One region of the Paenibacillus sp. FSL H7-0714 genome, then DNA from elsewhere that is predicted to be linked to it. Evidence: a T-box and tRNA genes for the amino acid it is inferred to sense, from the RefSeq annotation. Region 1 holds a T-box; the other holds one or more tRNA genes.

What was found. The T-box of region 1 lies ahead of trpS (tryptophan--tRNA ligase). A T-box ahead of a tRNA ligase gene usually reads a tRNA of that ligase, here a tRNA-Trp.
Region 2: it encodes a tRNA-Trp, which carries the amino acid that the T-box ahead of trpS (tryptophan--tRNA ligase) is inferred to sense. The anticodon was not compared.

The regions. Positions count from the first base shown of each region.
Region 1 is NZ_JBBOPT010000001.1:2,967,742-2,971,415, forward strand. Features, by position in the region: gene NST34_RS13135 (aminopeptidase) at 1-273, shown strand, start outside; gene trpS (tryptophan--tRNA ligase) at 454-1,461, opposite strand; T-box leader at 1,564-1,852, opposite strand; gene NST34_RS13145 (hypothetical protein) at 2,059-2,484, shown strand; gene NST34_RS13150 (winged helix-turn-helix transcriptional regulator) at 2,541-2,909, opposite strand; gene NST34_RS13155 (sigma-70 family RNA polymerase sigma factor) at 3,134-3,670, shown strand; gene NST34_RS13160 (DUF4179 domain-containing protein) at 3,663-3,674, shown strand, end outside.
Region 2 is NZ_JBBOPT010000001.1:6,189,209-6,192,882, forward strand. Features, by position in the region: gene NST34_RS27680 (BMP family ABC transporter substrate-binding protein) at 1-244, opposite strand, end outside; gene NST34_RS27685 (AraC family transcriptional regulator) at 571-1,320, shown strand; tRNA gene NST34_RS27690 (tRNA-Leu) at 1,454-1,532, opposite strand; tRNA gene NST34_RS27695 (tRNA-Cys) at 1,547-1,620, opposite strand; tRNA gene NST34_RS27700 (tRNA-Gly) at 1,633-1,707, opposite strand; tRNA gene NST34_RS27705 (tRNA-Gln) at 1,714-1,788, opposite strand; tRNA gene NST34_RS27710 (tRNA-His) at 1,810-1,882, opposite strand; tRNA gene NST34_RS27715 (tRNA-His) at 1,923-1,998, opposite strand; tRNA gene NST34_RS27720 (tRNA-Trp) at 2,035-2,108, opposite strand; tRNA gene NST34_RS27725 (tRNA-Tyr) at 2,117-2,202, opposite strand; tRNA gene NST34_RS27730 (tRNA-Thr) at 2,208-2,283, opposite strand; tRNA gene NST34_RS27735 (tRNA-Phe) at 2,304-2,379, opposite strand; tRNA gene NST34_RS27740 (tRNA-Asp) at 2,387-2,464, opposite strand; tRNA gene NST34_RS27745 (tRNA-Met) at 2,491-2,567, opposite strand; tRNA gene NST34_RS27750 (tRNA-Val) at 2,585-2,660, opposite strand; tRNA gene NST34_RS27755 (tRNA-Glu) at 2,667-2,738, opposite strand; tRNA gene NST34_RS27760 (tRNA-Ser) at 2,755-2,847, opposite strand; tRNA gene NST34_RS27765 (tRNA-Asn) at 2,853-2,928, opposite strand; tRNA gene NST34_RS27770 (tRNA-Ile) at 2,932-3,008, opposite strand; rRNA gene rrf (5S ribosomal RNA) at 3,067-3,183, opposite strand; rRNA gene NST34_RS27780 (23S ribosomal RNA) at 3,257-3,674, opposite strand, start outside.

The DNA.
Region 1 (3,674 bases):
CAGCATGATTCTCCAATCTCTCGCTTGAACCGAATTTTCTACAATACAGGGATTGATGAGAATGCCTCCTGCCATTTCGCGTTGGGAAGTGCCTATCCTGTCAATATTGAAGGCGGCACAAAGCTTACGAATGAAGAGCTTGTCGCACGAGGTGCTAATGTAAGTTTAACGCATGTTGATTTCATGATTGGTTCGGCAGAACTGGATATTGATGGAGAACTTGCGGATGGCACGATTGAACCGGTATTCCGTAAAGGGAATTGGGTGCTGTAAGGAATACATTTAAGGTCGTAACCTCGCTTTAGGAGATTACGGCCTTTCCCTTTGCTAAAAAGATGTATGTTATAGAAAGTGTTTTTATTTAGAAGCGGAGATATCCATATTAAATAATATTTTCTTATAAAAACAGCCGGCGCTCTCTTCAATAGAGAGTCCGGCGTTTTTTTATTGCTCTTAGAGATCAGTTTTATTTGAAAAATAATTAAGGCCCATAGCCTCGCGTACTTCGGACATCGTTTCTTGAGCAATATCGCGGGCACGCTTAGTTCCGGATAATAAGATATCCTCAACAACCTTGGGTCTGGCAGCATAATAGGAGCGACGCTCACGCATTGGTTCAATTAGCTGGTCTAGAGCTGTAGTGATAAGCTGCTTACAGGCAGAACAGCTTATACTGCCACTTTCGCAGCTATCGTGAATTTCTGGGGCGCCATACGAACGAACAGCACGATGATAAGCATAAATGGGACAAATATCTGGATGCCCAGGATCATTTTTATGAACACGGGCTGGATCGGTTGTGGCTTTACGGATCTTGAAGGTGATCTCTTCTTTCGTAGAGTCCAGTTCGATAGCATTGCCTAGGCTTTTACTCATTTTAGCGTTGCCGTCTGTTCCTACTAGTCTTGGCGTCTCGCTGATAAGCGCTCTGGGCTCCACAAGGATAGGGCTGTACAGCTCGTTGAATCTACGTACGATTTTGCGGGTCAACTCCAGATGGGGAAGCTGGTCTTCTCCTACAGGAATAATCGTCGCTTTACAAAAGGTTATATCCGCAGCCTGGCTAACTGGATAACCTAGAAAACCATAATACAATTCATCTAAGCTGGAATTTTTCGATTCGGCTTTAATCGTGGGATTATGCCGTAAAGAATTCACAGTAACAAACATGGAGAATAGGACGGTCAGCTCAGCGATCTCAGGAACCATAGATTGAATAAATAGGGTTGCTTTATCTGGATTTATACCCGCCGATAAATAGTCCAGTGTGATTTCATTCAAGTTTTGACCTAGTAGTTGAGGGCGATCAAAGTGAGTCGTTAGGGCTTGAATATCTGCTAAAAACACAAAAGTATCATATTGCTCCTGTAGAGCCACTCGGTTCTGTAAACTGCCCACGTAATGGCCAAGGTGCAGCTTTCCAGTCACTCGATCTCCAGTTAATACACGTTTTTTTATCATTTGAATTCCTCCTGTTTTGTTGCTTCTGAGTAACATTGAGTCGCCACCACCAGCCATCATCCATGGCCATCACCTCCTTTAAATGACAAAAAAACCTCATCCAATAAGGACGAAGTTGTCGTGGTACCACCTTAATTGATCGTGTTACCATACGTTTCGTTGGCTTTACGATCTTCTCTTACCTGTACGAAAGAGGGTTAAAGATAATCTCGGATACAGGTCCCTTGATAACGGTGGGAACCCCGGCTATCCCTACAGCATCCTAGAGAGATGGTTCGGAAGAGCAACTCTAAAGGCCATTCGATCAAGCGCTGGACACCGGTTCGCAGCAACCACCGGCTCTCTGAAGTCCATGTTCGTTTGTCTACTTACCCTTTGTCAGCGTTGTTCATGATATTTGGGTAATTGTAATTCTGATGAGTGATTTTGTCAATGGTTGGAAATTAGATGATGATGATAGACAGAGCATCTAGGTTTATATGATCTAGCAAAGTATCACTTAAATGTATATTATCATCAGCAATTAAGTCCAATCTATCATTGTTGATTCACAATATAATAATGTATAACCTTGTAACTGGAATGGAGTGATGATAAATGGCGACAAATATAAGTTATGGTTCACAGGCAAAAACCCCCTTAGACCCGTTTACTACTGTTACAACGGTTGCAGGGATTCCTGGAGCTGGAGCGGGTCTAGCCACAGCGCAAGTAAATATTAGCCCGGCTAACCCAGCCTCTTTCTCCAGCAGAGTCGAGTTAAATGGTAGTTTTAGTCTTACTGCACTTGCTGATAGTCAATTTCTTGTTTTAATCCGACGTGCTGGAGTCGATATTTATAAATCCTTTTATAGTTTTACTTCAACTACTGATATTCAATTAAATGCTCAGTGGGTTGATGGTCCTTATATTGGAGTCCACAATTATGAATTGGTAATTCAAAATGATAGCAACTTACCTATAAATCTATTTGGACCCATATCATTCACAGCAACTGCGATTGGAGGAGACGGAGTAATTTAAGTTATGGACAGTTAAATCAATCCGATTTAACTGTCCTTTTTTTCATGGGGTAAAATTTATTTATTTAAAATGTTGTCCTCTAAAACAGCATATTTATCGCCATATTGCTTAATGATATGTTGTTCTCCCCAATTACATAGAGAAGTCAAAATGTCGCTTAAACTATCACCATACTCACTAAGTTCATATTCTACTTTGGGTGGAACCTGATTGTATACGATCCGGTTGATAATTCCATCGGCCTCAAGTTCGCGTAGTTGCTGGGTTAACATTTTTTGAGTAATTCCGGGCATTAACTGTTTTAGTTCCGATGTTCGTTTTTTGCCATGAGTTAAATGACACAGAATTACACATTTCCATTTTCCTCCAATCACTTCGAGTGTGGCCTCAACAGAAATATTGTATTTTTTCTTGATAGTTGTCATGATATCCTCCAATGTATGGGTACTTTTTAGTACCTATGGTACTTTTAAGTGCGTACTATTGATTATGTCCGATTTTACTAATCATAACATTTATCGTTCTTTTTTTATAGAATGTTATAATTTTAAGTGCTCAGTCCCAAAAAAGTTAATATAAATAAAAACCGTTTCTATACCCTCCCCGTCTTAATCTATGAGAGGTGTAGGAGAGGGGGCTAAGGAAGGATATGACGATGACTAATGCAGAAATGAAGAAGGTAACGATTCTTGATTCTAGGAGCGAGACGGATTTCTACGATTCTATATTGGTACATAGAGAACAACTATACAGTATTGCCTATAGCTACTTGCGTAACCGGAACGATACGCTTGAAGCGATGCAGGAAATGACTTGCCGGGCCTGGATCAAAAGAAAAACATTAAAGGATCCAAAAGCATTTAAATCATGGATCATTCGGATCCTGATTTATGTCTGTATAGATGAACAAAGACGTAGAAAGCGTTCTATGCCGCTTGTAGACGAGAGAATAGGAGAGCGGATTACGCACATTGGCCATCATCGGATGGAAATGCTGTGGGCACTCGAACAGGTTAAACCCAAGTATCGCCATGTGCTGCTGCTTAAATACTACAACGATATGACCTTACATGAGATTGCTAACATACTGGATAAACCTGAAGGAACGGTCAAGACATGGCAGCATAAAGGACTCAAGCAGTTAAGAACGATCATTAAGAATCGGGGTGATTGGAACCATGAGTAGTCAG
Region 2 (3,674 bases), 3.2 Mb from region 1:
CTGCACCCAGCTCATCCTTAACCTTTTGCAAACCGCTATTCGCAGAGTCAAAGAAAGATTTATCTCCAAGCGTTCCTGGAATCAGAAGTACAACTTTGAGTTTATCCCCTGAACCTGTTTCTCCACCTTCAGCTGCGTTAGATCCTGCATTCGCGGAAGATCCATTACTCGACGTATTATTTCCACAGGCTGTGACCATTACCATTACTACTAGTAACAACAAAGAAAGAACTTTCTTTTTCATTTTTCTATTCCCCCTATTTATAGTTGGTTAGTAATTTGAGAGATTCTCCTTCTTAGTCCGTTGTATATTTCACGATTTAGATGGAAACTCTCATTTTTCATGTAACATTGTCAAAATTTTAATGATTTTAACGAATACACTCAAAAAAAGAGAGAAAATTATAATTTTTACGAATAATCCGACTAATTTCCGAACGAGATGGCCAGTCAGGTTGCTAATCTTCGGATTTCTTGATACGATCATATCAAATATTAATGAAAATAATTATATGATTTCGGTCATAATTTTGTACGATTCGGCTAAAACATAATTATTGGAGGCTCATCATGGATCGTGTTCTATATATTGTAAATGCAGCACATGAGGTTAATACCTATATTCCACCACACCAGCATGAATGTTATGAACTAGTCTATTATTTAAACGGATTAGGAACTACCAATGTAGGTTCCCGAAGTTATCATTTTCGTTCTTCTTCATTCGCGCTGATACCACCCAATCATAAACATGATGAGAATCATCGCGAGGATGCTACTATACTATTTGTAGGTTTCCATTCAAATCACCCAAATATGGAGAATTTGCAGGGCGTATATGAAGATGATAAAGACCATACTGTTCTACAGATCTTGCTTCGAATGAAAGCAGAGTTTGCGCGCAAACAAGATGGATTCTCTGAACTATTGAACCTTCAAATGAGCGAAATCACTGTTCATCTGATACGGCTTCTTAGCGCCTCTGGGTTTCAATCACCAACGGAAGACAGAGTCCAATATGTTCTAAACTATATGAATGAGCATTACCGCCATAAGCTATCGGTCGCAACACTTTCTGAGATGTCTGGATACAGCTATGATCGTTTCCGCCATTTATTTAAAGAACGATTCGGTTCTTCACCTCTGCGCTATCTACTATTGAAACGTCTGGATTATGCAAAGTCTCTCTTGCAACATACCCAAATGCATATCTCTGAAGTATCAGCTGCTGCTGGGTTTGTGAATGACGCCCAATTCTGCAATATGTTTAAACGTGAAATTGGTCTCACCCCACGAGCATTCCGACTAAGCAGTCAATAAAACAACACTCCACACAAAAAGGCCGTTGATTAGAGACGCCTCTAATTCAACGGCTTAAGAATAAAAGCTCAAAGACAAAGAAAAAAGGTTTGTAAAGTTGCTTATACAAGCGACTTTACAAACCTTTTTGATATACCGGCGAGAGGACTCGAACCTCCACGGTTTCCCTCTCGATTTTGAGTCGAGCGCGTCTGCCATTCCGCCACGCCGGCACATATGAAATTAATGGAGGCGCCACCCAGATTTGAACTGGGGATAAAGCTTTTGCAGAGCTTTGCCTTACCACTTGGCTATGGCGCCATATGAAAACTTTGGAGCGGACGACGGGAATCGAACCCGCGACCCTCGCCTTGGCAAGGCGATGCTCTACCGCTGAGCCACGTCCGCATAAAATGGCTGGGGATATAGGATTTGAACCTATGCATGACGGAGTCAAAGTCCGTTGCCTTACCGCTTGGCTAATCCCCAATAACATTTTAAAATAAAAGGGGCGACTGATGGGTCTCGAACCCACGAATGCCGGAACCACAATCCGGTGCGTTAACCACTTCGCCACAATCGCCATATTAAACTAATATTGTTGCTGTTCTTCTTAAAGTAAATGGGGCGACCGATGGGACTTGAACCCACGAATGCCGGATCCACAAACCGGTGCGTTAACCCCTTCGCCACGACCGCCATATTAAACTTTAGAGAAAGACTTTAGATAAAGATTGGCAGGGGCAGCAGGAATTGAACCCACACCAACGGTTTTGGAGACCGTTGTTCTACCTTTAAACTATGCCCCTAAAAAAAATGGTGGGGGATGATGGATTCGAACCACCGAACACGTACGTGAGCAGATTTACAGTCTGATGCGTTTGGCCACTTCGCTAATCCCCCAAAGATGGTGCCGGCGAGAGGACTTGAACCCCCAACCTACTGATTACAAGTCAGTTGCTCTACCAATTGAGCTACACCGGCATATTAAGTTGTATACTATATGGTGGCTCGAGACGGATTCGAACCGCCGACACGAGGATTTTCAGTCCTCTGCTCTACCGACTGAGCTATCGAGCCAAGAAAATGGCGGAACCGACGAGATTCGAACTCGCGATCTCCTGCGTGACAGGCAGGCATGTTAGGCCAACTACACCACGGTTCCAAAAGATATAATTACTTGATGAAAATTGGTTGCGGGGGCAGGATTTGAACCTGCGGCCTTCGGGTTATGAGCCCGACGAGCTACCGGGCTGCTCCACCCCGCGTCGTTCTTAAATGAATATGGTGGAGGCTGAGGGGATCGAACCCCCGACCCTCTGCTTGTAAGGCAGATGCTCTCCCAGCTGAGCTAAGCCTCCATGTTATGACCCGTATGGGATTCGAACCCATGTTACCTCCGTGAAAGGGAGGTGTCTTAACCCCTTGACCAACGGGCCATGCTAATAAACTTTGTGGCGGAGAGAGAGGGATTCGAACCCTCGAGACGCTTGTGGCGCCTACACGATTTCCAATCGTGCTCCTTCGGCCAAACTCGGACACCTCTCCATAAATGGCTCCCCGAACAGGACTCGAACCTGTGACAACTCGATTAACAGTCGAGTGCTCTACCAACTGAGCTATCAGGGAATATGGTGGGCCTTAGTGGACTCGAACCACCGACCTCACCCTTATCAGGGGTGCGCTCTAACCAGCTGAGCTAAAGGCCCTTTTTAAGACACATCAATATTAAGGGCAAAAAAAATACCACGGGTAATGTGGTTGTCCGCTTGGCGACGTCCTACTCTCCCAGGACCCTTCGGTCCAAGTACCATCGGCGCTGGAGGGCTTAACGGTCGTGTTCGGGATGGGTACGTGTGGAACCCCTCCGCTATCGCCACCAAACGGGCATTTACAGCGTAAATGCTCAGGCTTGATGCCTGAAAACTGAATCCGAATTGAATTTGCGTATTAAGTATAGGATAAGCCCTCGACCGATTAGTATTGGTCAGCTCCATGCATTACTGCACTTCCACCTCCAACCTATCTACCTCGTCGTCTTCAAGGGGTCTTACTAATTGGGAAATCTCATCTTGAGGGGGGCTTCACGCTTAGATGCTTTCAGCGCTTATCCCGTCCGTACGTAGCTACCCAGCCATGCTTCTGGCGAAACAACTGGTGCACCAGCGGTACGTCCATCCCGGTCCTCTCGTACTAAGGACAGCTCCTCTCAAATTTCCTGCGCCCACGACAGATAGGGACCGAACTGTCTCACGACGTTCTGAACCCAGCTCGCGTACCGCTTTAATGGGCGAACAGCCCAACCCTTGGGACCTACTTCAGCCCCAGGATGCGATGAGCCGACATCGAGGTGCCAAACCTCCCCGTCGATGTGG